Regions from separate parts of the Mesobacillus sp. genome, predicted to be linked through region 3. Evidence: riboswitches for the same ligand, from Rfam matches in the RefSeq annotation. Region 3 holds a riboswitch; each other region holds the start of a gene.
What was found. Region 3 has a riboswitch for S-adenosylmethionine ahead of AC3EBE_RS11650 (O-acetylhomoserine aminocarboxypropyltransferase/cysteine synthase family protein). Riboswitches for the same ligand answer to the same signal wherever they lie in the genome.
Positions count from the first base shown of each region.

Region 1 (10,533 bases), on a different contig from region 3:
TTCTGGATGGCTCCAAAGTGTGAGAAGCCGCGTTGAAGTGCCTGGGCGGAAAGTGCGTTAACCTGCTTTCCAAGCTTCAATACATCCTCATCGACTTCATATTGCTTACCTGAGAATGGGTCTGTATATGGATCTGCCACTACGGCCGCAACCTGAACAGGAACAGAGCGATTATCTTCTTCTGTTAGAGTATTGAAGCCGCGATGGTGCACATCAACATATACGTCCGGCTTGAATTCCTTGAATACACTCGTAACAGTCCTTGCTTCAGCGGTCACATAGAAACCGCCATACTGGCTATTGTTCGTTCCTTTGCTGTTCAGGAAGTCAGCAACTTTTGCTTGATCCTCGTTTTCAACTCTGAAATCAAGGTTAGGGTTATAGTCACGGTTCTGGTCATATCCCGGAATGCCGTAGACGACTCTTCCATTATTGTTCTGTGCCCGCTCACTGCCATCACTGTTGTAATACCATGGAGCAGCCGTACCTGCTGGGAGCTGGATGTTTTCCGGCAGCCATGTCTGATGGGTATAACGAGTTGGGTACCATTTGCCTTCATATGTATTATCGGCACCTTCCGGATTGATGCGCGGCATGATCCAGATCGATACATTCTCCAGGATTTCTTCTACTTCCTTGCCACCCGTGTTAAGTTTTTGAATGATATCCATTGCTGCCTCTGTACCAATTTGTTCATTCCCATGAATTTGAGTCGTGATCAAAACTCGTTTTTTGTTTGGATCAGCATCGCCAAATTTCACGACATATAATGGTTCCCCCTTATCCGCCTCTGTTTGGTACCCATCCGGTGCAAGGTTTGTATAGCCAGCCACTTCAAGCTTCATTTTCCCATGAGAAGATGCTTCCAGCTTTTGCAGAGACTTGTACAATTCTTCATTGGACATATAACTTGATAAAGAGATATTTTGCTCGTTTTCAATGTAAGGACCATTCGGCTTTGACTGCGGATCGGCGAATACCGTGGATGAAGCAATCATCGATAGAGCCATCGCTGTTGGTACTACAACCTTCGTAAACTTCTTCATTTTCCATGCCCTCCTGCTATTTTTTATTTAGCAACCCCACTATTTCGTGTTGCTTAATAGTTAGTATAGGAGCTCACAAAGAAAAAGTATAATAAAATATCTATTAATTCAGAAAATTGATACTATTGTTTTAGATGCCCTTTTTTAATAAGGAAAAAAGTATGAATATCAAAGCATTCAGCCTCCTAATAATGAACTATAAAAACGACACTCATATAGGTAAATTATGTTAAAGTATATTTATCTAAATTGGAGGATTGGGAATGTATCTAACCGCAGAAGAATTAAAAAATGAATTAAAAATGCTAGACTTTAAGCAGCCTGATAGAATAGTATTCAAAAATCCGGATTACCTTTTAACAAGCATGGTCGAACATATCGGCTCTCCAGATCCTGAGCTTAGAGATAAACTCATTTATACTAGCTTTTTCTATTTAATAATGGACGATTATCTTACATATGCCCAAATGAAGAGTTTGATTGAAACATGTCTTGATGAAAATTATCTATTCTTGAATATCGACTTAATGAATGATGACTCAGTCTTTACGCGCGCATTTTCATCACTTGTCATTGCCCTTATATTAGGTAAGGACCGGGAAGCACGCTTTCTTCCTGACGAACTCGTAAACCGTGCTATAGAAAGCAGTATTCATTATTTGCAAAAAGAGCAGGATTTACGTGGTTACGTTGAGGAAAAGGGCTGGGCACACAGCATTGCCCATGGTGCGGATCTACTGGATGAAGCAATAAAGCATCCACTATTTGATATCAAGATGGCTGAGAAATGCCTGGACGCCATTGGTGGCAGCCTATTTAAGGGTACAGTTTACATAGATGACGAGGATAAACGCCTTATATCTCCCATTACTGCATTATTAGATAGGAATATGAGTGAAATGATTTTAAAAAAATGGATTGAGAACTTGTCAATAAATCTAGCCAAATTGCGAAATCCACAAAAATTTTCTCTGCGTTTTTACAGAACACGGACGAACTTAAGCAACTTTCTAAAAACACTGTACTTCAGCATGATTTTTAATAGTGCCGGCTTGGAAGTGAGGAAAACCATCGAGGTCATTTTGAAAAAGTGGGAGCGGAATGAATTTTGATAATGAAATGAAAAACGGCAGTTCAAGGACTGCCGTTTTCGTATGGCTACCGCAATAAATAATTTAATTACATCTTAGGTGCATCCATTCCTATCTGACTCCATTCATCCTTTGACGGGCCATAAATGCCGGGCACCTGTAAACCTGCCTGTCGCATTAAGACAGTCATTTGTCCTCTATGGTGTATTTGATGCTGGATAATCAATAGAAGAAGCGTCCCCTTTGTCATCCTGTTTCCAAAGAAATCGATCTCTTCATCCAGATTTTCATCAATAAATTGAGACTTTACAGCTTGCATTAATGCATTGCTGGCTTTCTCATAGGACTTAAGAATAAATTCTGCGGAGTCAGGGACAGGGTAATCCTCCGCCGGTGCGTCAAAATCAATTCCTGCCTGTGATGCCATTAATTTGATTGCTGCAGTAATATGCCAAGCGATTCGGCCCAGCGTCCAGTTTTCCGCGGTGATTTGCTGCGACAATGACTCATCCGTCAATTGTTCGAGTACTTTTTTTGTGGATGAAGCCTCAAACTGCCACGAAGCCAAAAAACGATCTACTGTTTTAAACATAGCCATCCTCCTAAGATAAAATAGGCCCAACCTTTATAACTATTCGAGGATGGAAATAAATATCCTTTTTTAATGATCTCCTGAAAGGCCCTGCCAATGAACTGGCCTTGTTAAGCCTGACGGCAATTTGGTATTTTTATCTCCCCTTGCCGAATTCACCTGAGCCTGGGTCAAAAAGAAGCTTCCCGATAAATTTGCTCCGCTCAAGTCAGTGTCCCTCATATCAGCACCAATAAAATCACAATCCCGCAAATCCGCTTCCCTGAAATCTGCCGCAATCATCACTGCACCACGTAGATTTGCCCCTCTAAGGTCTGCCTTGCGCATTTTTGCTCCAAGAAACATGCTGCCCCTTTTCAATTTTCGGGCAGTATTGTTTCGTGGAACTTTCTTGCGAATCAGCTCACTTGTTTTCAGCAGTTTCTCATTGACTGAGGCACGAACGTCATCAATATTCAGCGTCAATAAATCAGTCGGATCCATAAATGTGAGTTTTTCGGTATTTATAAAGGCTGCCGACAGTTCATCATGCAATACTTCTGCTCCTCTTAGGTTCTGTGCCTCATTTAAATAGAGAAGCATTTCATGGAGCTGCTGCATTACGGGAAAAACGGCAAACATTTCATCTGAAAGTTCGGGATTTTGCATCCAGTCCCTTCCCTCGTATGTCACCTGGGAAACCTTTTGCCCAGCGCCAAAGCACTCATACACGGTACATCCCTTAAAGCCAATGAAACGCAAATTTGTATGTTTGCTGCATTTAAAATCGTTTTGAAGGTTGCTGCAAGGAATACCGCCAGCTTTATCCTTTGCAAAATCAGCAGATTTGGCAAAAGGCAATGCTACACAGCAAAGTCCAAAGCAGCTTCCACAGTCAGAGCTCAATTTATTTATAAGATCATGGTCATTTATTACTTGATTTGGCACTTTCCACAACTCCGTCTCAATTAACTCAAAAACATCCACTCTAATCAGTCTAGCATATTTTTCCTTAAAAATAGTAAAAGCAGCGGACGAAATTCGCCACGCTGCTTCTCAATCCTTTATACTCTCGATAAAGAATACTCAGCCTGAAGCTCTCTTTTCAGAAATCCTGCAAGCTCCAGCATTCCATATTTACCAGCCGCTTTTTCTGCATCAGAATTATAATTCGTATTCGTATTGATATCGTAGGTGAAAATTTCTCCCTGCTCATTCTGAATGAATTCAATTCCCGCTACGAAAATGTTATTTGCTTTAAGTACCCTCTTGTATTTTTCAATGATTGAATCATAAAAGCTTTCTTTTATCTGGAATTTGGGTTTCTGTTCAGTTTCTTCTCCGACAGGACAAAATAGGTCTCCAATCTGGCAGGCATCTGCAGGACATAGTTCAAAGCCTTCTGACGTATCAACTCTTACAGCATAGACAAATTCTCCGCCAACAAATTCACACCTAGTGATGCTGCTGTCTGGCGACTGGATATACTCCTGGATCAGGGTTACACCGTCTACCGGTTCTTCGAATGAAGCCCCTCCCACATATGACTTCAAGCCTTCAATCGACTGGAATAGCTGTACGCCGAGCCCCTTGCCTGCCCGGTTATGCTTCGTTATAAAAGGTTTTCCCTCGAAATCCCTGGCTGCTTCAAGCAGGTGTTCCTTCCCGACTGCCGCTATTGTCTTTGGCGTTTTTACACCATGCTTGTTTAGTTCAAGGTATTGTTTTACCTTGCTCACTTCAAGCTCAAGGGCCCTCGTTCCGTTGAATACTTTCCTGCCGTGGCTTTCCAGCCAGGCTAGTACTTGTGATGCATACTCTGGTGCAAAACGATGCCCCCTTGTATGGGAAGATGCACTCATCCTGCTGTAAAAGATGCCTTCTGGCGGCTCTGCTGTTAAATCCAATGTTCCCTGATCAAGATGCCATTCTTCAAACGGGACATTCAATTCCTCAAGTCTTTTTGTCAGATGAATGGTCCATTCGCTATTTTCATGAATTATATATACTTTGCTCATAGTTTCATCTCCTTTTTATTAGGCTCTGTTATACAAAGCTGTTGATTTTCGTTCCAGGCGCTTCGCTTTCCTCGGGGCGTGCGCTGAGCCTCCTCGGCGCTTCGCTTCTGCGGGGTAAAATGGCCCCTTCTTTTCGGGCCATTTCTACCTAGGTCTCACCTGCCCGCTTATCCCGAAGGAGTCTGCGCGCCTGGAACGAAGAGCAACAGGATTATAATTCAACATTGGTATATTACAGAGCCTTTTATTAAAAAAACTTAAACGGCCAGGCTTTTTCTTTTTTCCTCAACAAGCGGCATGACTTGTTTTGCGAACCGCTCCATTTCCTCAAGCTGAGGAGAGAATTGCAGAAGCAGCAGACCAAGTCCAGCTTCCTCATACTGTAAAATCTCTTCAGCAATCTGGTCTGGTGTTCCAATTAAATTTGGCCTCAATCCGCGATTGGAAACGGAGTAATCCTGAAGCTGGATCTGCTGTTCCAGCTGGGATTTGCTTGTGAAATCTTTAAAACCGGCATATGCACTGGATTCCTTCACATCCGTAATTCTTGCGAGTTCAGCCTGTGCCTCTTCCTCGGTATCCCTGCAAATGACGTAAGCTGCCATCCCGAACTCTGACAGCTCAGGATTCTCGGTTTTTGCTCTCCGAGATTTCATATCGGAAATCTTTCTTTCAATCTCTTCCACAGTGCCGCCATGCATCACATATGCATCACATTTTTCCACAATCGTCTGTTTGCCTTTCTCGCTTTCGCCACCGGCATACAAAATTGGATTAGGCCGCTGGACTGGTTTTGGATATAGCTTAGTATCTTTCAGCTGATAGAAATTTCCGTCAAAAGAAAAACTAGGTTCGCTCCAAAGCCCTTTCAGGACATCGATGAACTCCCTTGTTCTGTCATAACGCTCGTCATGCTCTGTGAAGATTCCGCCATACTGTCGGGCTTCCTCTTCTCACCATGCTGAAACGACATTCAGGGTAAATCGTCCATTACTGATTTGATCAATATTTGCTGCCATTTTGGCAGTGATTGCAGGATTGTGAAATCCCGGACGCACTGCTGCCATGATTTCTATCTTCTCAGTTACCGATGCCAGTGCCGCTGCAGTAGTCCAGGCTTCGAGCGAATCATGCTCCGGCCCTTTGATATCATTCAAGTAAAGCTCTGCTATTAAAGTTGTTGAATATCCCCAACGCTCTGCAGCCTGGATCAATTCCTTGTTATACTCGAACGTAGCCGGCATTTGTTCATCCTCAACATTTCTTAACCATCCACCGAAAATCGGCAGCCAAAAACCATACTTCATCCTAATCTCTCCTCCGCTGCTTAACATTAACTCTACTATACCAACCTGTTAAGTTGGCATTATGGATAAAAAATTTAACACTTAAAACTGTCAGAACAACTCGTTTTCCTTTTTACAAGTTGGATTGTTCTAATGCACCGTCTGGTACAATATTCCGCTTTTCAAATTTGAATCTTTCAAAAGTACAATCCTGAAAAAGCCTCCGATAAAACAAAAACTCCCTTCATAAAGAAGAGAGTTCAATAAGCACTCTCTTCTCATCTTTCAGACAATAATGTCCGCAGGAATTGGCACAGTATTCGTAAAGAACCTGTTGCCGAGGTTTCGCAGGGCCTATCCCTCCACCTCTCTTGATAAGAAGAAAATCATATAAAGTTTTAGTTCACTAAAGTGATAATATTCTAAATTAATATAAAAGTCAATTCGTTTACCGAAATATTTTTTTATTTTGTTTGGGCAAGCAAAAACTGATCTACACGCTGAGCTGCCTCTGTCAGGCGTTCAGACGGCTGCACCATTGCGATTCGGACATAGCCCTCTCCCTGTTTGCCAAAAGCATCACCTGGCACAACAGCGACTCCCTCCTCCTCAATCAGCTTGAATGCAAACTCTCGTGACTTCCACCCCGCAGGAATCTTTGCCCAGACAAACATAGTTGCCGGTGATTTAGCAACCTGCCAGCCGCTGTCCCTCAAACCATTGATCAAGGTATCCCGCCTTAGTTCATATTGATTCACCTGGTCCTGCAGGAAAGAGAAATCTGAAGTCAGCGCCGTCACTGCTGCTTTCTGGATCGGCAGAAAAATCCCGTAATCGATATGTGATTTGAAGGATGCGAGACAGCTTATGACTTCTGGATTCCCTACCACATATCCAATCCGGCAGCCTGCCATATTAAATGTTTTTGAGAGCGAGTTGAATTCCACGCCCACTTCCTTCGCACCAGGAACCGACATGAAGCTAATTTGCGGGTTATTGTCAAAAATCAGCTCTGAATAGGCAAAATCATGGACAACCAGGATATTATGCAGCTTTGCAAACTGCACAACCTCCTCGAAAAAGCTTCTATCCGCCAGCGCTGTGACAGGGTTTCCCGGGTAGCTTAATATCATCATTTTCGCTTTCGCCAATACATCTGCAGGAACTTCATCAAGCTTGGGCAGAAATTTGTTCTCCGCCAGCAACGGCATTGGATGAATCATCCCTCCCGCGATATTCACGCTAGCTTCATAGATTGGATAACCCGGATCAGGTACAAGCACATAATCCCCTGGATCGATGATTGCAGTAGCCAGATGAGCAAGTCCATCCTGCGATCCCATTAGCTGCAGCACTTCATTTTGATCATTCAGTTCTACTCCATAGCGCTCCCGGTAAAAATAAGCCACTGCCTCATTAAATTCGCTGATTCCCTTCAAAGTATATCCGTATTTGGAAGGATCCTTTGAATACTCAACAAGTGTATCAACAACAAAAGATGGCGGCTGAAAATCCGGGCTGCCAATACTAAGATCAATTACATCTTTCCCGTTCAGCTTGGCTGCCTGCTTCCGGTCGACTACCTCCTGAAAAATACTTGAAGACATTTTCCTGATCTTTTCTGATCCAATTAGATTCATAGCTTTTCCCCTCCACCGTTTTTGCATCCTGATGTATGTAGATTAATTATTCTTACTTTTTAAAATATAAATTCCATTATAGCAGGGAGACTCATTCAGTTCTACAGTTCTTTTCTTCTTTTTTGCGTTGAAGCAATGAAGTATCTGTGATAATAAAAAATATACCATTTTCTACATGATTATTGAAAGGGATATCTCTCTTCTTTTCTGAAAATAAAAAAATGAGCTGCAGATACAGCTCATCCGTAAATTATTTGGTAATGATCTTATCAATAATCCCATACTCAAGCGCTTCCTTGGCGCTCATGAAATAATCCCGGTCTGTGTCCTTTGCAATTTTTTCAACAGGCTGGCCGGTGCGCTCTGAAATGATTTGATTTACGTGCTCGCGCAGCTTGAGGATCCGGCGGGCTGAAATTTCAATTTCCGTTGCCTGGCCCCTTGCTCCGCCAAGCGGCTGGTGAATCATGATTTCACTATTGGGAAGAGCAAATCTTTTACCCTTTGTTCCCGCGAGCAGCAGCATTGCACCAAAGGAAGCGGCCATCCCAATACAGATAGTGCTAATATCAGGTTTGATGTATTGCATTGTATCAAAAATCGCGAACCCGGCTGTAGTAGAACCGCCAGGACTATTAATGTAAATCGATATGTCTTTATCCGGATTGTCTGCTTCCAGGAACAGCAATTGGGCGATGACGCTATTGGCGACCTGGTCGTTTATTTCATCCCCAAGCATGATAATCCGGTCCTTCAGCAGACGTGAATAGATATCGTAAGATCTTTCTCCCCTGTTCGATTGCTCGATCACATATGGAATTGTTCCCATATAAAATTCCTCCCTTTACAGCTATGCAGCCATTTTTAAAGAGAGAGTAGCGTTTGAATGCAAAGCCATTGCCGGCTTTGACGACGGAGCAAGCGAAGGAAACTCATGTATCTTTTCAATCAGGACGGATGGATCCTGGGCCTGGAGCGATTCAATCAGCAAGCTGGAGAGCTGGTGCTCCTCGGCTGTCTGAATTGAAGCGGCCTCTTGGGAGTCTCCTTTTTCAACCTTTTTCTTTGCCCTGTGCAGCGAACCCTTTACTGCCACTTCAGTCATTCCGAGAATCCCGGCAATTTCTGCAGACTGGAATCGAAATGCCTCCTTCAGGATAAAGACAACTGCCTGCTTTGGCGTCATTTTTCCCATTACCAGCTCGACTGTCTCGAATACACTGCTTTGAGAAAGAGCTCCTTCGTTCGAGGTAAGATCTTCTGGAATTCCCGGAGTTTCCCGCTTCCTTTTCCGGATCGTATCCACCCAGTGATGGTAGGCAATTTTCTTCAGCAATGCGGCATTGATTTTTGATTTCTCGTAATGCTTGATTGCCTTTACAATCGCATCCTGGAAAAGATCATCCCCATCCCATTTATTCTGTGTCAGGAACTGGCAATATTGCTGCAGTCGCGGATAGAATTGTTTAAAATTCCCTATATCACTTTTCTCGTCTTCGGCCAGCAAAACCTTGTTGGTCGGCATTCTGTTCACTCCTTTGAACCTCTCTGCCCCTATAACGGATGAGAAGCAGAAAAAGATACGCTACATTATAATTTTTATTGAAATAAATCTTTATCCTTTTTATCAAGCCTTCTGGATATATGTATGAAGCCATAAATAGTAATTGCCGTAATCGTCCAGCTTAATATCTCCCTGATTACCAAGCCGTTATCAAATGCCTCATTACCATATTCTATGATCAGGCAGGCTTTTACGAAAGACAATTGGAAAAATTAAATAAAAGACGAGATCTGCTAATAAAATTGTTCTGTATCTTCGTTCACTTCCTTCAGTATTGGCAGTATTCATTTTTATTACTAACTCGTCTTATTCTTGAAAATGTAAACTGCCAATACACCAATCAGTAAAACAGCACCCCATATAACTAGAACAAAATGAAATTTGTTATCAGTCGATTCGAAGCGGTCAGGATAAATCTCCAGTAAATATTGTTGAATTATTCTCTCAGCATTATTTTTCGAAATGCCTTCATTCAAGTCTATCCCATTCATTTCAAAAACTTTTGCGGTTCCAGAGCCCAGTGGACGGAAAGCTTCTCCTTCTGCAGAATAGGCAAAAGCCAACCCGAATTGCCTGTTATATATAAATGCTTCTCCCTGCTTCAATGCTGCCAATTCATTTGGCAAATCGCGTGAGTATCCCATCTCGGCAATTTCATATCGCCCCTTTGATGGTTCCCAGACAAGCAGTTCACCATTAATAATTCCATTTTGGTAAAACGGTGCCATCCACTGTCTGCTCGGTTCAACAGTTAAATTCATTTTGTTATCGATGATCAGCTGATTCACTGCGATAATCCTGCCTACAGATAACTCATAATCCCCTTTTATTGCTGAGGATAGAAATTCTTCATAATTTTCCTGTACCGTTTTTTCAACCTCATGAGGAACGTAGTCCGTTACCTCAAACTCGTCAATGCCCATAAGCAAAAGTGAAACCATCAAAGTCAGCACAAACAAGGTTTTAATCATCAAAACGGCTCCTTTTTACATTATGGGCATAGCAATTCCTTCAGCCATCCGCCTTTTTTGGAAAAAGCACTTTACTCTTGTATGCTTGAAATCCTGACTCCCTTGCAAAAATCCGATTTCTTTTGGCTCCATTCGATATAATATCCAGAATGAATCCACGAGGAGTGAATTCTGCATTTTTCGATAAAGGCGCTTTTCTATCTCTGGCTGTAAATCATCAATTATCTTTAAGACGGTTATTGACCTCTTCCCTTAAGTACCGCAGCTGCTCGAGGTTTGTATCCAATAAGGCTTCTTCTCGATTAGAGGGCAAGCCTTCGTATTCAATCTCTTCTTCAAATTGTGT
Region 1 is NZ_JBYNSB010000027.1:31,500-42,032, reverse strand. It holds gene AC3EBE_RS10585 (M14 family zinc carboxypeptidase) at 1-1,046, opposite strand, end outside; gene AC3EBE_RS10580 (DUF2785 domain-containing protein) at 1,310-2,158, shown strand; gene AC3EBE_RS10575 (DinB family protein) at 2,226-2,729, opposite strand; gene AC3EBE_RS10570 (pentapeptide repeat-containing protein) at 2,799-3,656, opposite strand; gene AC3EBE_RS10565 (ATP-grasp domain-containing protein) at 3,773-4,726, opposite strand; partial or broken gene AC3EBE_RS10560 (LLM class flavin-dependent oxidoreductase) at 4,984-6,033, opposite strand; SAM riboswitch class I at 6,288-6,393, opposite strand; gene AC3EBE_RS10555 (LL-diaminopimelate aminotransferase) at 6,477-7,652, opposite strand; gene clpP (ATP-dependent Clp endopeptidase proteolytic subunit ClpP) at 7,903-8,481, opposite strand; gene AC3EBE_RS10545 (sigma-70 family RNA polymerase sigma factor) at 8,503-9,177, opposite strand; gene AC3EBE_RS10540 (hypothetical protein) at 9,513-10,187, opposite strand; gene AC3EBE_RS10535 (YunG family protein) at 10,405-10,533, opposite strand, start outside.
Region 1: it holds a riboswitch for S-adenosylmethionine, as region 3 does, so the genes downstream of both, AC3EBE_RS10560 (LLM class flavin-dependent oxidoreductase) here and AC3EBE_RS11650 (O-acetylhomoserine aminocarboxypropyltransferase/cysteine synthase family protein) in region 3, are expected to answer to the same signal.

Region 2 (10,533 bases), on a different contig from region 3:
AGGACAAGATCTGCTCCTGATTCAAGCGGTCTTTGCAAAAATGGAGTCAAGAAAGTATTATCGACAAACGAATATGCACCATGATCCTTCGCAAGTCTGCAGATGGCCTCAATATCCGTAACCTTCAGCAATGGATTCGAGGGCGTTTCTATATAAAATAAAGCTGTATTTGGCTTAATGGCATTTTTAACTGCTGTTATATCCGTCATCTCCACAAAGGTATGCTCTATACCGAAGCGGTTAAGCACCTGGGTGACCATTCGATAGGTTCCTCCATATACATCCTCAGTTATGACTACATGGTCGCCCTGAGAAAGAAGGAGAAAGGCGGTCGAAATGGCAGCCATACCGGAGGAAAAAGCAAAACCTCTTGCACCTCCTTCAAGGCTGGCGATGACATCTTCGAGCGCTTCCCGGGTAGGGTTTAAGCTTCTGCTGTAGTCATATTTGCCGAACTTGTCGACTGATGCCTGATGAAAGGTAGAGGCATGCTGAATCGGAACGCTGACACCGCCAGTAGCAGGGTCGAATTTATGCTTGTTATGCAATAGCTTTGTTTCAAATGTGTAAGATTGACTCATGCGTTCGCCTCCTGTTCAGCTTTTGAAAAAGCGCTGTTCAAATCCGCAATCAAATCGTCTGCATCTTCAATGCCAACCGAGAAACGGAGAAGCCGATCACAAACGCCAATTTCTTCACGGATTTCAGCAGGGATGTCTGCATGTGTCTGAGTTGCAGGGTATGTAATAAAGCTTTCGACACCGCCTAGGCTTTCGGCAAATGTAATGGTCGACAAGCTTTGTAAAAAAGGATTCACCATTGAAGGGGATTGAACCCTGAAGGAAATCATTCCGCCTCTGCCAGGATAGAGCACGTCACTGACAGCATCATGTTCCTTTAAATATTCTACCAGCTGTCTGGCATTACGTTCATGCCGCTCCATCCTTAATGATAATGTCTTCATTCCACGAATCAGGAGCCATGAATCGAATGGGCTGAGAACAGCACCGCCGCCATTATGATGGAGGAACAAGGAATCACACAATTCCTTGCCCTTTGCGACAATCAACCCGGCAAGGACATCATTGTGGCCTCCCAAATATTTAGTGGCGCTATGGATGACAATATCAGCACCAAGGGCAATTGGTTTTTGCAGAAGGGGAGTGTAGAACGTATTGTCAACAATGAGTAAAAGCCCATTAGCTTTTGCTATCTTTGCGATAGATTCTATGTCCGCCTGCTCCATAAGCGGATTTGTCGGAGTTTCAACAAACAATGCCTTCGTCCGCGGAGAAATAGAAGATTCAATTTCCTCTAAATTTGCCATATCTGCGTATGTACAGTTCAGCCCCCATTTTTTAAAGCCCTGCTCGAGCAATCGGTATGTTCCACCATATAAATCTTTTGATACTATCCATTTATCCCCATTCTGGAACAATGACAGGATCGTCCAGATAGCAGCCATACCTGAACTGCAGGCGAAACCCCGGTCTCCTTCTTCAAGATCGGCAATTGCTTTTTCAAGAATTTCACGAGTAGGGTTTCCTGTCCGGATATAATCATATCCGCTAGACTGGCCAATTCCTTCATGGCGATATGCGGTCGTTAGATAAATCGGGGGATTCACTGCCCCGGTAGCCGTCTCACTTCTGTTTCCAAGCTGTGCAAGCTTTGTATCAATCTTTGTCATTTTTCTCACTCCATCTGTTTAATGTAAACTCAATAAAAAAAAGTCTTCTATAAGAAGAAGACTTTGGAATTTACGAGCCATTCTCCTTATCTTCCAAGTTAACAAACTTGCTGGAATTAGCACCTTTTCAACTAAAGTTGAAGGTTGCTGAAGCTTCATCGGGCCAGACCCTCTGCTTCTCTTGATAAGAACTTATTCAATTATGAAATTTCTCTAAATATTACATCTCTTTTATGCGGATGTCAATCATTTTCTTATTAGCGCGTTAAAGGGCTGGTGTAGTTTCGTATAGAGATTAAGAGGTGATGCTTTTCAGAAGGAGGGGGCCAAGAGGTTTTATGGATTCCCGGGTAGCAAAAAAATTTTAAGTGGAGATAACCTGGAGATTCTTAAAGATTGCCTGTAAGGAAGAAAACTGCAAGAAGAGGGAATCTTGAGAACTTATATCTGCCCTGTAACGGAGAAATTTCTAAAAGGATGTAACCTATAAGGCTCTTAAAAATAGGGAAACTAAAGCATTATAGATACCAGAAAGTAAATAAAATACAGAAAGATATATAAACAAAAAGAACGTAGATTTCATTTTAAAACAAAAAAGCAGCCAGAGTAGGATATATCCCACCCGGGCCGCTTTTCAAAGCAAATAGTCTATTAATTCACACCGACTGCATCGAATGCTTGTTTAACAGAGTTAACTTCAGCAGATGTTGCACCATATAGGTCTGTTGCAGCCTGAACGAGACCTGCTCTGGCCTGGCTAAAGTTAGTAGAAGACGTGAAATAAACTGTGTTAGCGCGATAGAAGATTGCACCCAGCTTGGTCGTGCCAATTTCTTGAACTGTTACACCATAATGTGTGCCACCCTGGCTTAGAAGGTAAGCTGCTTTGTTGATAATTCCGCTGTTAGTGTGGACTCCGCCATTATCGGAAGTTCCAGTATAACGCTTTGAATAATGGTCTGGATCACCGTATTTAGTTGGATCACTCATTGAACGGAGCGCATCACCCGCTTTATTAGGTGTATAGATGTCCTCGCCGATTTCAAAATCAGGATTGTTGTTGTCATAGTATTCCATTAAAGTTCCAAAAATATCTGAAATCGCTTCATTTAAAGCACCAGATTCATACTGGTATACAAGGTCTGAGCTGAAGTCGGTAACCGCATGTGTTAATTCGTGAGCTACTACATCTAGTCCTCCTGAAAGCGGGATGAAAGTTGTTCCGTCTCCATCACCGTATACCATTTGCTGACCATTCCAGAATGCATTATTATAGCTTCTGCCATAATGAACTGTCGATTTAAGCGCAGCACCTTTATTGTCATAAGAGTTTCGTCCGAAAATATTCTTATAATAGTCATATGTCAATCCGGCATAATAGTGAGCATCAACAGCTGCACCATCATACTTAGCGTTCAGATTATTATCGGCATCCGACCATAAAGTACCCGGAGTGCGCTGTCTATTTTGTGCATCATAAGTGAAAACTCCTGAGCCGCGCGTATTATCCTGTAAATAATATGCACCATTTGAAAGCAGGGTATTTAAAGTTTTAGTATCACCTAGTACACCTACTCCTGATCCAACAGTGTTCGAGCCTGTTAATGAAGGGTCTGTCTTTCCTGCAGTATGAATCGCATTATATTTATTGATGATTTCGCCTGTTTCAGCATTAATGAAATATTGATAATTTCCTGGTTCTGGGCTCAAGAAGTTCAATGTCACATGATATGCATACACTGCTTGATCAGCAGTTGGGTAGATAACAAGGTTTGCTGATGGTGCCAGTTCATAAGTCGGCTTGAAGCCTAAGTCAGCTTCAGCAAGAGCGATTGCCTGTTTTTGTGATTTTTGACTTTGCTTTTTAACCAGCTTGCTGCCAAGCTCTTGACTCAAAGTACCGCTAAATACTTGAAGGACGCCGCTTTCATCGACTTTAGCAACCTGAGTAGAACCCCACACTGGCACTCCATCGAACAATTGCTGCAAACGAACCACGTCACCGCCAAGTTTATCTGCTTGTTCAGAGGTAACTGCAAATGAGTCCTTTGTGCTCAATTTATATTTTTGCTTTGAATTTTCAAGGTATTGAAGTACCACATCTTTCGCAGCTTTCGCGGAAGGGTTTGTCAGTTTGCCGGCAACAAACTCAGGTGTGCCATTGTTTTTCTCAAACTTTTTGGATTGTGAATCAGCCGAGGGTGCAGCGAAGGCAGATGCACTTACTAATCCACTTAATGCTAGACTCGCAGATAGACTTAAAGCTACGACATTCTTCTTCAAATAAAATTCCTCCTAAAATAGATGAAATGATGTGATCCACAAAATTATTTTTGTAGATTAAGATATTTATACTTTAATATTCTGAACATTTCAAACATTATCTCGCTTTTTGTCGAATAATCATGTTGGGAAATTTTTATCAAGGCGAATGAATGAATATAAATTACATAAAAGGAAAAAACAGGTAAATATAAGAGGAACGGGCATGCTGATAAAACAAATGATGCATAAATATTCATTAATATTTTTTGCATACCTTTGTACTTAGAACGAGTTATAGATTACTTTTAATCCATTTAGATAAAAACAATAAAAAAGAAAGGATCCCCAATCTGCAGCTTAATACCTTAGCTCATTTTACTGATGGAGCTAATTAAAGGGATTTCGAAATGTACTGGCGAAATTAACCATGTCGAAAGTATTATTTCGAATACATAATGGGAGGATAAAACCTTGAAAGAGTATTTGATAAATCTAGAGGAGCAAGTATCTTTGAATGTTAAAGCTTCAAATATAGATAGCAATAAACCTACCATCATTTTGATACATTTTAGCGGTGGTACCTCGTCCATCTGGAGTGGGGTTATACCTCGTCTAGAGAAAGAATTTAATCTGCTGGTACCAGATTTACGGGGACACGGAAAGTCAAGCTGCCCTGAAAAAGGCTATCATATTGATGAGATGGCAAATGATGTATATCATCTGTTAAGAAAATTTAATATTGATAGTTGTCATATTGTCGGAAGTTCAATGGGTGCAGAGGTGGGCGTCAGTCTCGCTGCCAGGCATCCAGAGCTGGTGCAATCCCTGATTTGCGAAGGCGCGATTTTTAATGAATTTGGTGAAAACGGCCTTTTCAATGGCAGCAGGGAGGATATTGAGCTGGAAAAAGAAAAGCTGCGGGCCAAATTGGCTGAGCGAAAGGAGGTAGTTTTTGATTCACATGAAGAATTTATCTCTTTTTATAGAAAGCCAATTGAAGATATGGGCTTATGGAATGAACATTTTCATGAGTTTATAAATAGCTGCAGCCAAGAAGGAGCCGCTGGCTATGTCCATTTTTACAAAAATCACGTAAGAAATGAGTATATGAATAAATATTGGGATTTGGATTTTGGAACTTATTATAAAAAAATCAAGTGTCCTGTTTTATTCATGCCAAGCGAGGAAGAGTGGAAGGACCCTAAGATCAAGAAATCACTAGATTACTTTGCAGGTCTGTTAGATACATATGAAATTAAATTATTGGACAATTCCCTTCATGCATATGTTTGGATGCAAATGCCGGAGCAAGCTTCAGCGGCAGTAAAGAGCTTTTTGAAAGAAACGATTTAAACAGGAGAAGGATGGCGAATTTGCCATCCTCCTTAAGGTAAAACAACTGGAATCAACTTGAAAAATTCTTCCTCATCATATACCTGGTAAAGTATCTTTTCATGGTCAAAGATCGCGTAGTAGGGCAAAGACTTTATATCTAGATCAGGGAATTGGGACCTTGCCTCATCTATCGTAACCACAGACATTGATTGAGCCTTATGAATATAGGAATTCTTTATTCTATCCAGTGCCCAGTTAGCTCCATGCTGTTTTTTGTCATATATCTCGAGTATTGCCAGGCCTCCTTTTTCCTCAGCCAGCTGATTCTGATAGGAAACCACCTTTTCAATATTGATTGGGAATGTGTAATGCACTTCCTGTTCATCATGGAATCCCCTTATTACTACAATTTGTTTACCAGAAAAATTATTGAATGTGTATTCGCCATTTAATAATGGTTCAAAGAGGAAGCTTCCATCTTCAAGATCATCAGTCCATTTGATTACCGCAATCTCGGCCTGGCGGGGTTCTTTTGAAAAATTCATCTGCAGCTGGCTAAAAGGCTTGATGGATTGAACAGGCGTATTTTTGAATAAAATTGGGGGTTCATCCTGGTCAATTACTACGCCGGTGCCTTTATTTACCCAATTGTAGTGCCCAGTTACAAATTCTACTGGCAGTCCATCGATCGAGAGTTGAAGAGTGGGCATTGAGCTATTTTTTTTCACAGATGACTGTTCTTCTTTATCAGGTTTATTTCCTTCTATTGAGAATATTGTGATCATGACCAGAAGCGCTATTGCGTATGGGAGAAATCTATTTATCATCCACTTTATGCTCCGATTCCAAGATTTTCTCTATTTCTTCATCTGTGGGTGGATAAGTCGGACGAATATGGTCAATCAACTGATCCACTTTGCGGTGAAGTCTGTATAAATCTATAAGTATAAAAACTAGCAAAACCACCAAAATCCAAAACATAGGTGCCTCCTTTAAACGTCTTTAGTTACAATATAATGGAAATTACATGTGGTGAATAGAGAATAATGGAATAACAGGGAATTTATCATTGCGCTTCCAATAAGATTAATATAGTATCTTACTGAATACTTATGGTGGTGTTGCAATGGAAATTACGAAACATTTGCTAATGAATTTATCGCTGCTGATCGTCCTGCTTTTTTTCGCTTATCTTTTTATTGAGCGAAAGACAGAAAAAGAAAAGCGAAAACGGCTGCAATTATATTATTTTATCCTTTCAGTTCTCACATGCTTTATTTTTTCCATTGAAGCGCAGGATGGCATTCGCTTTGATTTAAGGCATGTGCCTATGATTCTGGGAAGCCTATATACTGGCGCAAGTTTCTTGCTTGCAGCTGTGACAATAGTAGTGAGAGGAACTATGGGGATCAATGATGGATTCTGGGCCTCTTCATCCGTATATTTTCTGCTTGCCATTCTGTTGAAGCTGATTTACAAAAGGGGTTTTCACCGATTATCTTTGAACCAGCGGGTGGGAGTGTCCGTCCTGATAACTGTGATTACTTCCTTCGTTCTGATCCAATTGATTGGTGTTGTCAACAAGCCAATAGCAAGGCTGGAAGTATGGCTGAGTTTCATTGTTATTCCCGCAATTACAGCTTTTCTTGTGAGTTATTCGATCGAGATGATCCGGCAGACAATGTTGATGAGAAGGGAGCTTGCAAAGGCAGATAAAATCGAAGCCGTAAGCCATTTAAGTGCCTCAATATCTCATGAAGTCCGGAATCCGCTGACAACTGTGAAGGGATTTCTTCAGCTATTGGATGAGCAATCCTATCCAGAGGAGAAAAAGAAGGAATTCATCAAAATTGCTATAGAAGAATTAGACAGGGCCGAGCAGGTTATCAGTGATTATTTAACCTTTGCAAGGCCTGCTTTAGAGAAGGTTGAAAAAATTGATGTGGAAAAAGAACTCAACCATGTAATCAATATCCTAAAACCCCTTGCTAACTTGAAAAACATTTCGATCGTGTGCGATTACAAGGATTGTTTGATCATTTCAGGTGAGCCAGCCAAATTTCAGCAAGCTTTTATAAATCTGATGAAAAATGGGATTGAGGCCATGCATCAAGGCGGGGAGCTCTCTGTCCGCACTTTTAAAACAGGTCCTGTAGCCCATATCCTTATTTCCGACACCGGCGTTGGGATGACAGAGGAGCAGATTGCCCGGCTAGGCGAGCCATATTATACAACCAAAGGTCAGCGGGGCACAGGGCTTGGAATGATGGTGACTTTCAGTATTCTCCGGGCGATGAAAGGGAAAGTGGAGGTCAAAAGTGCAATTGGTAAGGGAACGACCTTCCATATCCGAATGTCCATGTTAAACGAGGAAAAATAGCGGCTGTTTTGCTCAGCGATTGATCTGAAAAATGTTAGGTATTTCATGTTTTCCAATACTCCAGGATGATCAATCCCATTGACAAATATACCCATCGTTGGTATGTTTAAAGTAGCAATTTGCACGTGCCAGGGTTAATGCATTTTGCTTATTCCAATGTATCAATACGTTTGAATGAGTCAGGCAGACAGGGACTAAACGTTGTGATTTGCTAATTTATTCAGGGCTTGTTCGGCCGCACTGGGAGGAAATTTTTTCATGAAAAATGGTAAAGTTAAATGGTTTAATGCAGAAAAGGGTTTTGGATTCATTGAAACTGAAGATGGCACCGACGTTTTTGTCCACTACTCAGCTATTCAAACAGAAGGCTTTAAGACATTGGAAGAAGGCCAGGAAGTAACTTTTGAAGTCGTTGAAGGTGCTCGTGGACCTCAAGCTGCTAATGTAACGAAACTATAAGCTCCATTAATATTACCTTTATAGCTCAGCCATCCGGCTGAGCTTTTTTAATTATTTTCCATTTCCTTGAAACCATACAAGCATCAAGTCCGTATGTATATTCATGATGTCTATGGGAAAAATGCAGGATTGATGGAAACTATATAAATTATTCAAGGAGGTATGCCAATATGGGAATTTTCATAGCTACGGCCGCTGGGGTAGCCATTGTCCTTTCATTTATATGGATTAAGAAGAAAGAAAATGAAAAGAAAACTTTATTAAAGGAAAATATTCCTGAGAATCTTGGACTCCTTCAGGGTGTGCCAGCAGACAAGATTAAATCCAAACTTGAGCGATCTCTTTCATATGAGTATTTGAATCAGGTGAAGTTGAGATTTTTGAGTGAGCATCCAGACATAACCGAAGATGAGTATGAATGGAGATTATTCGAATTAAAAAGATATTTCCTTATGAATTTAATACTGAAAAATACTCCGATGTTCAGTGCAGAGGCAGATGGAATTTGGCATGAGATGCTAATGTTTACAAGACAATATGAAAACTTTTCTGATAGATATATGGGTAAGATGCTGCATCATACTCCTAATGTAAATCCTGAGCCAGCACCTCAGGAGCGGGCCATGTTTGACTGGCTTTTTGCTCAGCTGTTTGAAATCACAGAATACTCCTGGAAGACGTGGGGCTCTTTTTTTCAATATCCGCTGTCTCAAGATTTCTTCAAGAATATTCGCAGCTTAAATGAAGCGGAGATAAAAAAGCTCTATTTTACAGTAAATGAAGAAAATGAAGAGTTAATCTCTTATTTAATCCAAAGACTTAAGAAGCAGGTAAGGGAATCAGAAGACATGTATTCGACCCACCGAAAAGGGAAATTTATAAGGCCCTCCAATTATGGAGATTTATCTTCACTAACTATGGTGATGGTATTCTATTCCTATTATTATTTTGATGAATACTGGATATATGCAAAGGAATATGCATACTCACAGCAGGCACAAGGAACATCAGGCTGCAGTGCAGTATTCTGCGGCTCTGGTGGAAACCATGACTCCAATGATGCAAATGGATGCTCTTCTGGAAATAGCTGTTCTTCAAGCAGCTGCTCCAGCTGTGGAGGAGGGTGTTCCTCATAGGAGAATGGGTTATATTAAACTCTGAATCTGTTTAGCATCTGAATTTTCAAGATGAGAAAAAGATTGTAATTTGATTGCAATGTGTCAATAGTAAGGAGTGATTTCATCCAAACTCTCACAAAGAGAAATTATACTGTTTCGTTTATATCATTAGCATTATGTTTGGCCACTGCGATATTGTTACTTATATTTTTTATAGAAGATAAAAGCTTGGAAAGCGCGGTTACTGACGAACTTGAAGAGACATTTGACACTGAAAAGATTACAATCAATTTCATACAAGAGTTAGAAAAAAGTATAGTTGCAAGTTATCAACTTGAAGGTTATGAGACGACCTTTTTAAGTCTCTTTGAAAGGGATAATGGAGATTTGACTCTTGTAAATACAAGAGAGGTTGAGGAATAATTCACCGAATTGATACGAATTTATAATAAATGGTAATAAAAAATAGAACCCAGATCCATTAGGTCTGGGTTACTGCAATTAATTAAAGGATTCGCCTGCCAAAAAGGAATCCGTTAGTAAAAACGCAGGTTTTTCCAAGGCATTTTGAAGTCATTTTCCAATAAGAGATTTAATCACATTATGAAGATTCCCGCCAGTCGCGATCCCCGAAAAATCCAATCCAAGCTGCACCGCAGTCTGCGCAACCTCTGGCCTGATCCCAGTCACAATGGTTTTAACGCCTACTAGCTTTAGGGCTTCGACCATTTTAAAAATCTGGTGGGCGACCATAGTATCGACCATTACAACTCCCGACATATCGAGTACCAGCGTATGGACTCCTGCCTGTACACTTTGTGCCAGAGTGGATTCCATTAAACCCTTGGCTCTTGCTGTATCGATATCGCCTATAAGAGGAAGGAGGCCAACACTGCTGGTTAAAGTAATGACAGGCGCACTGAGCTCCCGGATCAGTGTCGCCTGCGAAGATAAACGGTTCATCAATATTTCCATATAGACAATAATAAAGGTTTCAAATACGTAATCAAGCGTGTAATTGACTTTCTTTTCCCATAAAAATATATCATCAAGCGTGATATCAAGATCAGTAACTTTAACAAATTTCTGGATATATTCCCAATAAACTCGCCTGAATACTCCCGAATTCCATGCTACTTCTGTAAGCTGGGTCTGTGATTTGATTCTGTCAGCTGCCGTCTGGCTGGTCCAGGAAGAAATCGTTTCTTGCATTTCAGCTTCAGTTTGAAGAAGGGATTTGGCTACAAGGCGGACATAATTAGAATTTTGCTCCTTAACACGCTTCA
Region 2 is NZ_JBYNSB010000025.1:93,544-104,076, reverse strand. It holds gene metC (cystathionine beta-lyase) at 1-581, opposite strand, end outside; gene AC3EBE_RS10035 (methionine biosynthesis PLP-dependent protein) at 578-1,690, opposite strand; SAM riboswitch class I at 1,774-1,881, opposite strand; gene AC3EBE_RS10030 (M4 family metallopeptidase) at 2,342-3,973, opposite strand; gene AC3EBE_RS10025 (alpha/beta fold hydrolase) at 4,427-5,308, shown strand; gene AC3EBE_RS10020 (hypothetical protein) at 5,341-6,117, opposite strand; gene AC3EBE_RS10015 (hypothetical protein) at 6,107-6,271, opposite strand; gene AC3EBE_RS10010 (ATP-binding protein) at 6,417-7,670, shown strand; gene AC3EBE_RS10005 (cold-shock protein) at 7,929-8,129, shown strand; gene AC3EBE_RS10000 (glycine-rich domain-containing protein) at 8,300-9,265, shown strand; gene AC3EBE_RS09995 (hypothetical protein) at 9,476-9,670, shown strand; gene AC3EBE_RS09990 (STAS domain-containing protein) at 9,821-10,533, opposite strand, start outside.
Region 2: it holds a riboswitch for S-adenosylmethionine, as region 3 does, so the genes downstream of both, AC3EBE_RS10035 (methionine biosynthesis PLP-dependent protein) here and AC3EBE_RS11650 (O-acetylhomoserine aminocarboxypropyltransferase/cysteine synthase family protein) in region 3, are expected to answer to the same signal.

Region 3 (10,533 bases):
AGTGTGATTTTAGCACGGAATAAAAAAGAGTGTCAACAAAATTATTTCTAAATATTAAGTGGAATGTTCTGGATATTCAACTTAAGCAAGGACGGATGGGACCCCAGTTGCTTTTTCAATGGCCTGCTCAAGGTCTGCGAGAATATCATCTATATTTTCGATTCCAACTGATAAGCGAATCAGGTCCTCAGGAACTCCTGCCGCTTTGAGTCCTTCAGAGTCCAGCTGCTGGTGGGTCGTGCTGGCAGGGTGAATGATCAGGCTCTTGGCATCTCCAACATTGGCGAGATGGGACCATAAGTTGACCGAATTGATCAGCTTCGCCCCTGCTTCGCGTCCTCCTTCAATGCCAAATATGACAACTGAACCTGCCCCCTTCGGCAAGTACTGGTCAGCAAGCTTTTTATCAGGATGCTGATCATTCCCCGGATAGGATACCCAGGTGACAGCCGGATGGGCTTCCAGGAATTCAACGAGCTTTCGTGTATTGGCCACATGCTCTTTCATGCGCACATGGAGTGTTTCAATTCCAAGGTTGAACTGGAAAGCGCTAGCAGGGCTGATTGATGGACCGAGGTCTCGTAAAAGCTGGACTCTGGCTTTAACGATAAAGGCGGCTGGCCCGATTGCTTCACTGTAAACCAAATCATGATAGCTGGAATCAGGCTCATTGAATCCAGGGAATTTAGGAGATTTCCAGTCAAAATTACCGCCGTCGACGATAATTCCTCCTAAAACAGTACCATTACCCAGCAGCCATTTAGTCGCCGAGTGGATAACGATATCTGCACCATGCTCAATCGGCCTGCAAAGGTATGGAGTGGCAAATGTATTATCAATAATCAGCGGAACTCCTGCTTCATGGGCAATGTCCGCAACTGCCTTAATATCAAGGATCCTGAGACTTGGGTTGCCGATTGTTTCAGCAAAGACAGCTTTTGTATTAGGAGTAATCGCTTTACGGAAATTTTCCGGGTCTGTTGCATCTACAAACTTAACTTTAATTCCGTACTTAGGCAAAGTCACGGCAAACAGATTATAAGTTCCGCCGTATAAATTGGATGACGCTACAACTTCATCTCCGGCATGCGCGACATTAAGAATGGACATAGTGATAGCTGCCATCCCGCTGGCTACCGCGAGTGCCCCAATGCCCCCCTCCAGCAATGCAACCTTTTCCTCAAGGGCCGTAACCGTCGGGTTATGTATCCTTGAGTAAATATATCCCTCTTCTTTCAAAGCGAAAAGATCTGCCGCATGGTTCGTATCATTGAATTGAAAGGCATTGCTCGAATAAATCGGAAGCGAACGAGCTCCTGTCACCGGGTCAGGCGACTGCCCCCCATGGACTCCTAATGTTTCAATTTTGTAATTTTGCTGTTCTTTCGCCATTTCCATCTCTCCATTCAATCAGATTAATTTTAGGAAAGAAGATGCAAAAAAACCCTCTTCTTAAGAAGAGGGTTCATGATCATCTCTCCTTATCTTTCAGAGCATTACCTCTGATGGAATTAGCACCGTGTTTAAAACCGGTTGCCGGGCTTCATTGGGCCAGTCCCTCCGCCTCTCTTGATAAGAATATTCAGTTGATGTTCAAATTAATTTTACAAGTTAAAGTGATAATATCATGCAGTGAATCAAGCGGTCAAATATTTTTTAATTTTTCAGATAAAAACTTCTTCAGGCAGCGGCCGTGCCAGATAAATTATGGACTCCAGCGCAAGCAAAGTTCTGAAAGGGCACTCCAATTTCACATATCCGAGTTGTATAGCATCACGAAGTTTAATTTTCCCATCGAGCAAATACCGCATATTCCCCTCATTTCCAATCAGTGAAATATGCTGATCAGCTTGGGGACACCAGCCTTCGGTAAGATTTATTATATTCTTGTGAATGTGCAAGCAAAAAACTCCATATTCTATTTCAAACTCCAGGCAAAGGTTCATATTATGCGCTAGCTGCATAATATGATTCTTCTTCATCAGAACATTCCTGAAATCTTCAATTCTTTCCTTCATGCCGATCATCTCCCTAATATACATATTCCTTTTTATCAGGGAAAAACCTGTTTAATTCCTTCGACAAATAATATGGAAAAGTCGATTGCTAGCCATGATTTGATTCCTAAAAAAAAGACAATACCGTTGGATAATTCGGCATTGTCTTTCATTTCCCGAGAAATATCTCTACACCAATGGCGGTTTTACGCGGGTTTTGTTTCAAGAACGTTCGGTTTTGGCTTATTCATGCTTCTAAATACTATGAAGAAGTAAATTGAGCCGACTAGATATAAACATGCTGTAATACTGAATACCGCAGCATAACCCCAGTATGATCCGTATTTCAGGACAATCCCGGTGGACACAGGCCCCATAAGTGCCCAGCCCAGGTTAAAAACCATCTGGTTTACCGAATTGGCGAGTCCCTTCATGGAATCATCGACTTTCGACATCATCAACGACATTTGGATCGGGTTTCCGGCATTCATCAAAGCCTGCCGGAATAAAAATCCTAAAGCTGCCAGCCAAAATTGCTGGGTATAGGCGGTTAAAAGCAAGAATGGAAGGGAAAGAAGCTGGAGCACAGCGACTGCTTTTACCTCTCCAAGCCTGCGGACAACCATCGGCCCAATAATCATCGCAACCGCTGTTGCACCCTGACCGAGGGAAATGACCAGCCCTACAAGAGAGTTGGAAGCAGCAAACCGGTCGGCGAAATACAGGTTTAAATATGGAATGACTAACCCGGCACCAAATCCGATTAATAATTGCGCTACTGCGAATAGAATAACCATCTTCAGGCTAAAAAGATTCTGTTTAACATTTTGCAATCCTGTGAAATTGGACTTTGCGGAATTTGTTTTCTGTTTTTCTGTTAGCTTCGAGATTGGAATCAGCGCGGAAGTAAACAATGCCCCACCGATCAATAGCGTATATCGGATACTTTCAAGCTCAGTAAAGAATAACCCGAAAACATCCGTCAGCATTCCTCCCATAAGACTTCCGATTACATTGGCCCCTGTCATGGCGGCAAAATGAATGCTGAATAAGTGTACACGCTGTTCTGGCTTTGAGTTTTCAGCCAGCCATGGAATAATTGACACCTGTATAAATGCGGATACAAGACCTGTTCCAAACGCAAACAGGATAAGCATCGATTGTGTTTCCACCACACTTCTCACGAGGAGAATCGCTCCGGTGGAAAGAGCGCCAAATATCATCAGTCTCTTCCTGCCGACACGATCACTAATGAGGCCAGCCGGGACCAGGATCAGGGCAGTTGCCAGTGAAGCCATTGAGATAACCTTTCCGTTTACCAGTTCATTAAAGCCTAATTCACGAATGTAAAAATTGTAGATCACCATAAAAATGCCCAGTCCTATTTGTGTTAGGATATTGGCAATAAAGGTCAATTTGATATTGCGGTTATAGCTTTTGATTTGTTCTGCCCACTCGTCATAAAAAGCCATAGTATCCTGCGCTCCTCGAATATTTCGTATCTCTAAATATAATACTGTTTTTGGAATGTTATGTAAATCCTTTTTGATATTTTACTGCGATTTCCGGGCAAAAAAAAAACGGCTTAGCCGCTTGTTTGTACATTCTCGAGATTTTTTAATTTTTCATATAGATAAGGGACGGATTGAAAAGCATAAATCTTTTCTTGTACCTCTCCCCTGTTAATAATGATCAGGCATGGCACACTTTCAATTTGAAATCTTTCCGCCATTTCCGGTATAAAATTCAAATCCGCTTTTCCGTAGTCAATATTGGGCAGCAGCTGCTCTATGACTGTCAGCATTTTCCCTGCCACCTGGCATGTACCGCACATTGGCGTATAAAAATATAGGCAGCCTGTTCTTTTATTTGCAAGAAATGTATCGATATCTTCCTTTTTCCAATCCTTCATCTACAGTCATCCTTTTTCTAAATACTCTGCATGAACGTCAATATTTGCTGAAATCAAAACTGTAGCCAAATGATATTCTGGTGCAGTTGCGACCTCCCTGTACATTTTATCGATGTACAAATGATTCGCTTCCGGGAATTCACGTTTAAACTGCTTTCGCAGCTTTTCTCCAGATGCATCAGCATCAACGAGAATATATACATCTTTATCAAAAAGGGAATCAATCAGCTCATCCAGCTTCGATACTCCAATTGTCCCATTCGTACAAATTATTTCGACAGGCTCCTTCAGCACAGTCTGTACTTTACGTTTGTCAGATGAGCCTTCCACTATGATTACCTTGTGATTTTCATCCATCGCCATAACCACCTATGCACCAGAAAATGATTGCTTTACAACATTATAAACATTCTCAATAGAATTGTGCTGTTAAGTACATATTTCTATTGTCACGGTTTTCAAATCATATTGCAAAAATTTGAACTATATAGGTCAAACTTAAGTTTTACAATTTATCTGAATATCTGCGCTCCAGGCACTTCGCTTTCCTCGGGGCGTGAGGTGAGCCTCCTCGTCGCTACGCTCCTGCGGGGTCTCACTTGGCCCGCTGCATCCCGTAGGAGTCTTCGTGCCTTCCGCTCCGATTAAAGTTAGATATAACCATTTCAATTTCAACATACATAGCTACCCGAAAAAACAAGATTTTCCCTTAATATTAATGGTGCAAACCAATTACCAATGAAAAAACAGCGGCTAATCTGGCCGCTGCTCTACTGTTAACACCAGCCGCCTTCATCACAATCAGTATACCGCGGTTCTGACTGATCCGGCACTGATACATGCTGGTAAATCCTATTCTGTTCAGAGACAAAATGATGTCCTAGTTCAAGCTGCATTCCTTCAGGCAATTTGATTTTCCCTATAGGCTCTTTTTCTAAATAAAGCTGGATTTCTCCATTTTCCAATTTACCTGTCACCCGATCGGTGATATCCATTTTCTCCTGCTTTAACGTCATTGTTCACACCCCTTTTTTCATTCATCGCTGTTTTTATTTTGTCCGAAACCGGGAATGAAAGTGATGGAAAAATGCAGGAGATAGCGGAGCCGAAGTTTTCAACATAAATAAAACGCCTTGATTCAATCAAGGCGTTAGGCAGTTATTATTCTTTAGTCATTTCTTCGTATTGTTCAGCAGTCATCAGCTTTTCTACTTCGCTGCTGTCAGAAGGTTCAATTACGATCATCCATGCTTTTTCGTATGGAGATTCGTTAACGAATTCAGGGCTGTCGTTCAGGTCTTCGTTAATCTCAACGACCTTTCCGCTGATTGGAGCATAAAGCTCAGAAACAGTTTTTACAGATTCTACGCTTCCGAATGGCTCATTTACAGTGATCTCGTCGCCTACTTCAGGAAGTTCAACGAATACGATGTCACCCAGCTCAGACTGAGCAAAATCAGTGATTCCTACGCGTGCTCTTTCCCCTTCAACCTTAACCCACTCGTGTTCTTCAGAATAACGCAATTCTTTTGGTGTATTCATTAACTATCCCTCCATTTGTATATCTCTATCGATTAAAATCGATTGGACCCATTTACAGCCAAGCCTTCTCGTATTCTTCCTCTTTAAAACCGACTGTCACTTTCTCTCCGTCTGTCATCAGAGGTCGTTTGATCAGCATTCCATCAGACGCAAGCAATTCCAGGAGCTCGCTCTCGGATGCCGTTTTAATCTTGTCTTTCATCCCCAGTTCCCGATACTTCTGGCCGCTCGTATTAAAAAACTTCTTGATATCCAGGCCGCTTTTCTTATGCATTTCTGCAAGCTCGGAGCTTGTAGGAGGGTTTTCGACAATATGTACTTCATTATAGGCTAATTCATGCTGGTCTAACCACTTCTTCGCATTTCTGCATGTTCCACATTTAGGGTACCATTAAAACGTTTTTGCCATGATTTCACCACCCTTTGCTAGTATCCCAATTTATAGTCCCTCTAAACGAGATAGTAACATAACAGCGTGGCAAAATACTAACATTGAGTGCCTATTTTTCCCCATTTTTTTCGGCATCCCTTATCTATTTCAACAAAAACTGCAAGAATCCTTCTTGGTATAAAATTTTATTGCGGAGTTGTAGTTGGTTAATATTTCTCATAACTTTAAACAGCTGTAAATTGGTGTCCAACATTAGTTAAAATTACCGAACGCCCTTTAGACTTCAAATGCCTTCATCAATATAAATAACTCCTCCCCGTAATGGAGAGGAGCAAAGTTATTATGTGTAATTACACAAGGAAGCGTTCCGCTTCAATCAGCTTTTCAGCTGCTTCACGCTTCTTAGCGATTACATTGATTGGAGTGTGCCTTGTGAACTTGCGAAGCGCTGATGTCAGCATGCGAAGTGCATCGCCTTCTTCAGTTGCTACAAGAGTTTCTCTTGCATCACGTTCGATTTCATTGAATGCTTCCTGGCAGAAGATTTGAGTGTAAAGAAGCTTTTGCTTGCTCTTTTCAAGTCCGTCTTTAGCGATCGCTTTTTCAGTACGCAGGACAGCAGACTCCATTGAATATGCATTAGAAATAATATCCGCGATATTCACAAGGATTTCCTGTTCTCTTTCCAGTGCCTTGCCGAACTTTTGAGCTGCAAGACCCGCTGCAAGTAAGCCGATCTTCTTAGCATTTTTAACAAGATATTTTTCCTGTGCAAGAGGCTCGTCGCCTGGCTCTTCCGGCATCAGCATCATTAATTCTTCCTGCAGCTGCATTGCTTTTTGGAATAATGGAAGCTCACCCTTCATTGCCTTTCGGATGAATGTTCCTGGTACTAATAGACGGTTGATTTCGTTCGTACCTTCAAAGATACGGTTGATCCTTGAATCACGGTATGCTCTTTCGATTTCATATTCCTGCATGAATCCATATCCGCCGTGGATTTGTACGCCTTCGTCAACCACATAATCTAGTGTTTCTGTAGCAAACACTTTGTTCATGGAGCATTCGATAGCGTATTCAGCAATTGAAGCAGCAACAGCCTTACCGTTATTGATTTCTTCCTCAGACAGCTTGCTCATGCGGTCTTCGAAAAGGCCAACCGTACGGTATACAGAGCTTTCTGATGCATAAATCTTTGAAGCCATTGTCGCAAGCTTTTCTTTTGTCAGGTTGAATTGGGAAATAGGCGTCTTGAACTGCTGGCGCTGGTTTGCGTATTTTACTGTGATGCCGAATGCATGCTTCGCTCCGCCTGTAGCGCCTACCCCTAATTTGTAACGGCCGATGTTCAGGATGTTGAAAGCAATGATATGACCTTTTCCAGCTTCTCCTAGAAGGTTTTCAACTGGTACCATTGCATCTTCAAGAATTAATGTACGAGTTGAGGAGCTCTTGATCCCCATTTTCTTTTCTTCAGCGCCGACTGAAACACCTGGATATTCCCTTTCAACGATGAAGGCAGAGAATTGTTCGCCGTCGATTTTTGCATATACAACGAATACATCAGCAAATCCTGCGTTTGTGATCCATTGTTTTTCACCATTCAGTACATAGTGCGTTCCCTCAGCGTTCAGCTTAGCAGTAGTTCTTGCGCCTAAAGCATCCGAACCTGAACCTGGCTCTGTTAATGCATACGCAGCAAGCTTTTCGCCAGTTGCCAGAGGAGGAAGGTACTTTTGCTTCTGTTCCTCGTTACCAAAAAGCACGATTGGCAGTGAACCAATTCCTACGTGTGCACCATGGGAAATAGAGAAGCCGCCAGCGATTGACATTTTCTCAGCGATAAGTGCTGAGCTAACCTTATCAAGGCTCAGGCCGCCGTACTCTTCAGGAACGTCTGCACCAAGAAGGCCTAGCTCACCAGCTTCCTTCAATAGTTTTACAGTACGGTCAAATTCATGCTGTTCAATATATTCAACCTGAGGCAATACTTCATTCACCACAAAGTCCTCAGCTGTTTTCGCGATCATTTTATGCTCATCTGTGTAATCTTCAGGAGTAAAAACCTGATCATATGTTACATCCTCAATTAAAAAGCCTCCGCCTTTTACGAGCTTTTCTGTTTGGTTTTCCATTGAATCTTCCTCCTGTCTATTTTGGGAGGAGCATGGTGCTCCTCCAGGTTTTTTTATCTATTTAAGTTGGTATGGCTGGTTCTGTTTTATAAAAGTTCAAATACTCCGGCAGCACCCATTCCGCCGCCGATACACATGGTCACCACGCCGAACTGTTCATTGCGGCGTTTCATTTCATGAATGATCGATAATGTCAGCTTAGCACCAGTCGTTCCTAGTGGATGTCCAAGCGCGATTGCGCCTCCGTTTACATTGACTTTATCTTCGTCAAGGCCAAGCTCACGGATGACCTGGATGGACTGGGAAGCGAATGCTTCATTAAGTTCAAATACTCCGATATCGGAAACCTGAAGTCCGGCAAGCTTTAACGCTTTAGGTATCGCCACGACCGGGCCGATCCCCATGATTTCAGGCGGCACTCCGCCAAGAGCGAAGGACCTGAATTTCGCAAGCGGCTTCAGTCCAAGGGATTCAGCCTTTTCTCGATCCATTACCATCACCGCTGCCGCACCATCACTTGTTTGTGAAGAGTTGCCGGCTGTTACTGTTCCTTTTACTGAAAAAGCTGGGCGAAGCTTCGCGAGCGTTTCGATGCTTGTATCCGGACGGACACCCTCATCCTGTTTGAACTGGAAAGTTTTTTCAACAAGCTTGTTGTCTTTCCCTACTGAACGGATCGTTACATCGACAGGTACGATTTCGTCCTCGAACTTTCCTTCTGCGATTGCCTTTGCAGCACGCTGATGGCTTCTTACCGCAAATGCATCCTGGTCCTCACGGGAGATTCCGTACTTTATTGCAACCTGCTCCGCGGTGTGTCCCATGCTCATATAATACTGAGGTGCTGTTTCGGCCAGCTTCGAATTCGGGCGGACAACATGCCCCATCATCGGCACAAGGCTCATTGATTCAGCCCCCCCTGCAATGATGGTATCTGCATGGCCAAGCATGATTCTTTCTGATGCATTCGCAATTGCCTGCAATCCTGAGGAGCAATAACGGTTGATTGTTATTCCCGGCACTTCATGTGACAGGCCAGCCAACGCTCCGATATTGCGGGCCATGTTCAATCCCTGTTCTGCTTCTGGCATTGCACAGCCGATGATTAGATCATCGATATTCCCTTCATAATTGCCTGCACGCTTTAGAGTTTCTCTGACTACAAGAGCCCCAAGATCATCCGGGCGGACATTAGCAAGAGTTCCTTTTTTCGCTTTTCCGACAGGTGTTCGTGCTCCGGCTACGATTACCGCTTCTCTCATCTCATTCCCTCTCTTTCCTTGGATGTTCGATCTATTGTTAACTAGTAAAATATCAATTCATTAATTGCGTAATGGCTTTCCTTTTACGAGCATATGCTGCATACGCTGCTGTGATTTCGGTTCAGCAACAAGGCTGAGGAATGCTTCCCTCTCAAGGTCAAGCAAGTATTGCTCATCCACTTCAGTACCATATGGAACCTTACCGCCTGAAATGACGTACGCTAGCTTTCTGGCGATCTTCAAGTCATGCTCAGAAATATAGCCTGACAGATGCATCGCCTGTGCTCCAAGGAGCAATGTCGCATAACCAGGTTCACCAGTTACAGGTACCTTCCTTCTGACTGGGGCTGTATAGCCTTTTTCATAAAGACTTAATGCAGCCTGCTTCGCATCGTATAAAAGGTGATCGCTGTTGACGCTGATGCCATCTGATTCACTCAGGAAGTTGTTTTCGCGAGCTTCTTCACCTGATGTTGACACCTTGGCCATCGCAATTGTCTCGAATACTTTGTTCGCTACCTTTTGCAGGTCAAATTCGACGCCCTTTGGCATTCCTTCAAGGTGCTTAATATAAAGCTCCTTGTTGCCTCCTCCGCCAGGAATCAGACCGACACCTGCTTCAACCAAGCCCATATAAGTTTCCATAGATGCCTGGATGTGTGCAGCTGGCAAGCACATTTCAGCACCCCCGCCAAGCGTCATGCCGAATGGAGCGACAACGACCGGCTTCGAGCAGTACTTGATTTTCATCGTTGTCTGCTGGAACTGGCGGACAACCATATCAAGATCCCAGATATTATCATCCTGTGCTTCCATCAGGATCATCGCCAGGTTTGCGCCAACAGAGAAATTCTTGCCCTGGTTGCCGATTACAAGCCCTTTGTAATTCTTTTCTACTTCATCAATGGCAAAATTGATCATCTGGAGGATATCCGGCCCGATTGCATTGCTGTGTGAATGGAACTCAAGAAGGGCAATGCCGTCGCCAAGATCAATCAGGCTTGCTCCGCCATTCTTTTTAATCACGCCGTTTTGCTTTTTCAGAAGCTTAAGGTTGATCGCTTTTGGATTTTCTTCAACAGCGACATATTCGCCATTATGATAATAGCTAATCTTGCCTTCTTCTTCTTTGTAGAAGGAAGTAAAGCCTTTCTCAGCCATTTCTTTCACCCATGCAGGAACGGTCTTGCCTTCAGCTTCCATTTTGCTGATTGCTTTTTCAACGCCTAAGGCATCCCAGGCTTCGAATGGACCCATTTCCCAGCCGAATCCCCATTTCATCGCACGGTCGATC
Region 3 is NZ_JBYNSB010000030.1:79,265-89,797, reverse strand. It holds gene AC3EBE_RS11650 (O-acetylhomoserine aminocarboxypropyltransferase/cysteine synthase family protein) at 82-1,392, opposite strand; SAM riboswitch class I at 1,479-1,579, opposite strand; gene AC3EBE_RS11645 (hypothetical protein) at 1,665-1,982, opposite strand; gene AC3EBE_RS11640 (MFS transporter) at 2,204-3,469, opposite strand; gene AC3EBE_RS11635 (thioredoxin family protein) at 3,583-3,909, opposite strand; gene AC3EBE_RS11630 (toprim domain-containing protein) at 3,916-4,272, opposite strand; gene AC3EBE_RS11625 (YusG family protein) at 4,686-4,925, opposite strand; gene gcvH (glycine cleavage system protein GcvH) at 5,071-5,451, opposite strand; partial or broken gene AC3EBE_RS11615 (arsenate reductase family protein) at 5,504-5,842, opposite strand; gene AC3EBE_RS11610 (acyl-CoA dehydrogenase family protein) at 6,193-7,977, opposite strand; gene AC3EBE_RS11605 (acetyl-CoA C-acetyltransferase) at 8,064-9,239, opposite strand; gene AC3EBE_RS11600 (3-hydroxyacyl-CoA dehydrogenase/enoyl-CoA hydratase family protein) at 9,300-10,533, opposite strand, start outside.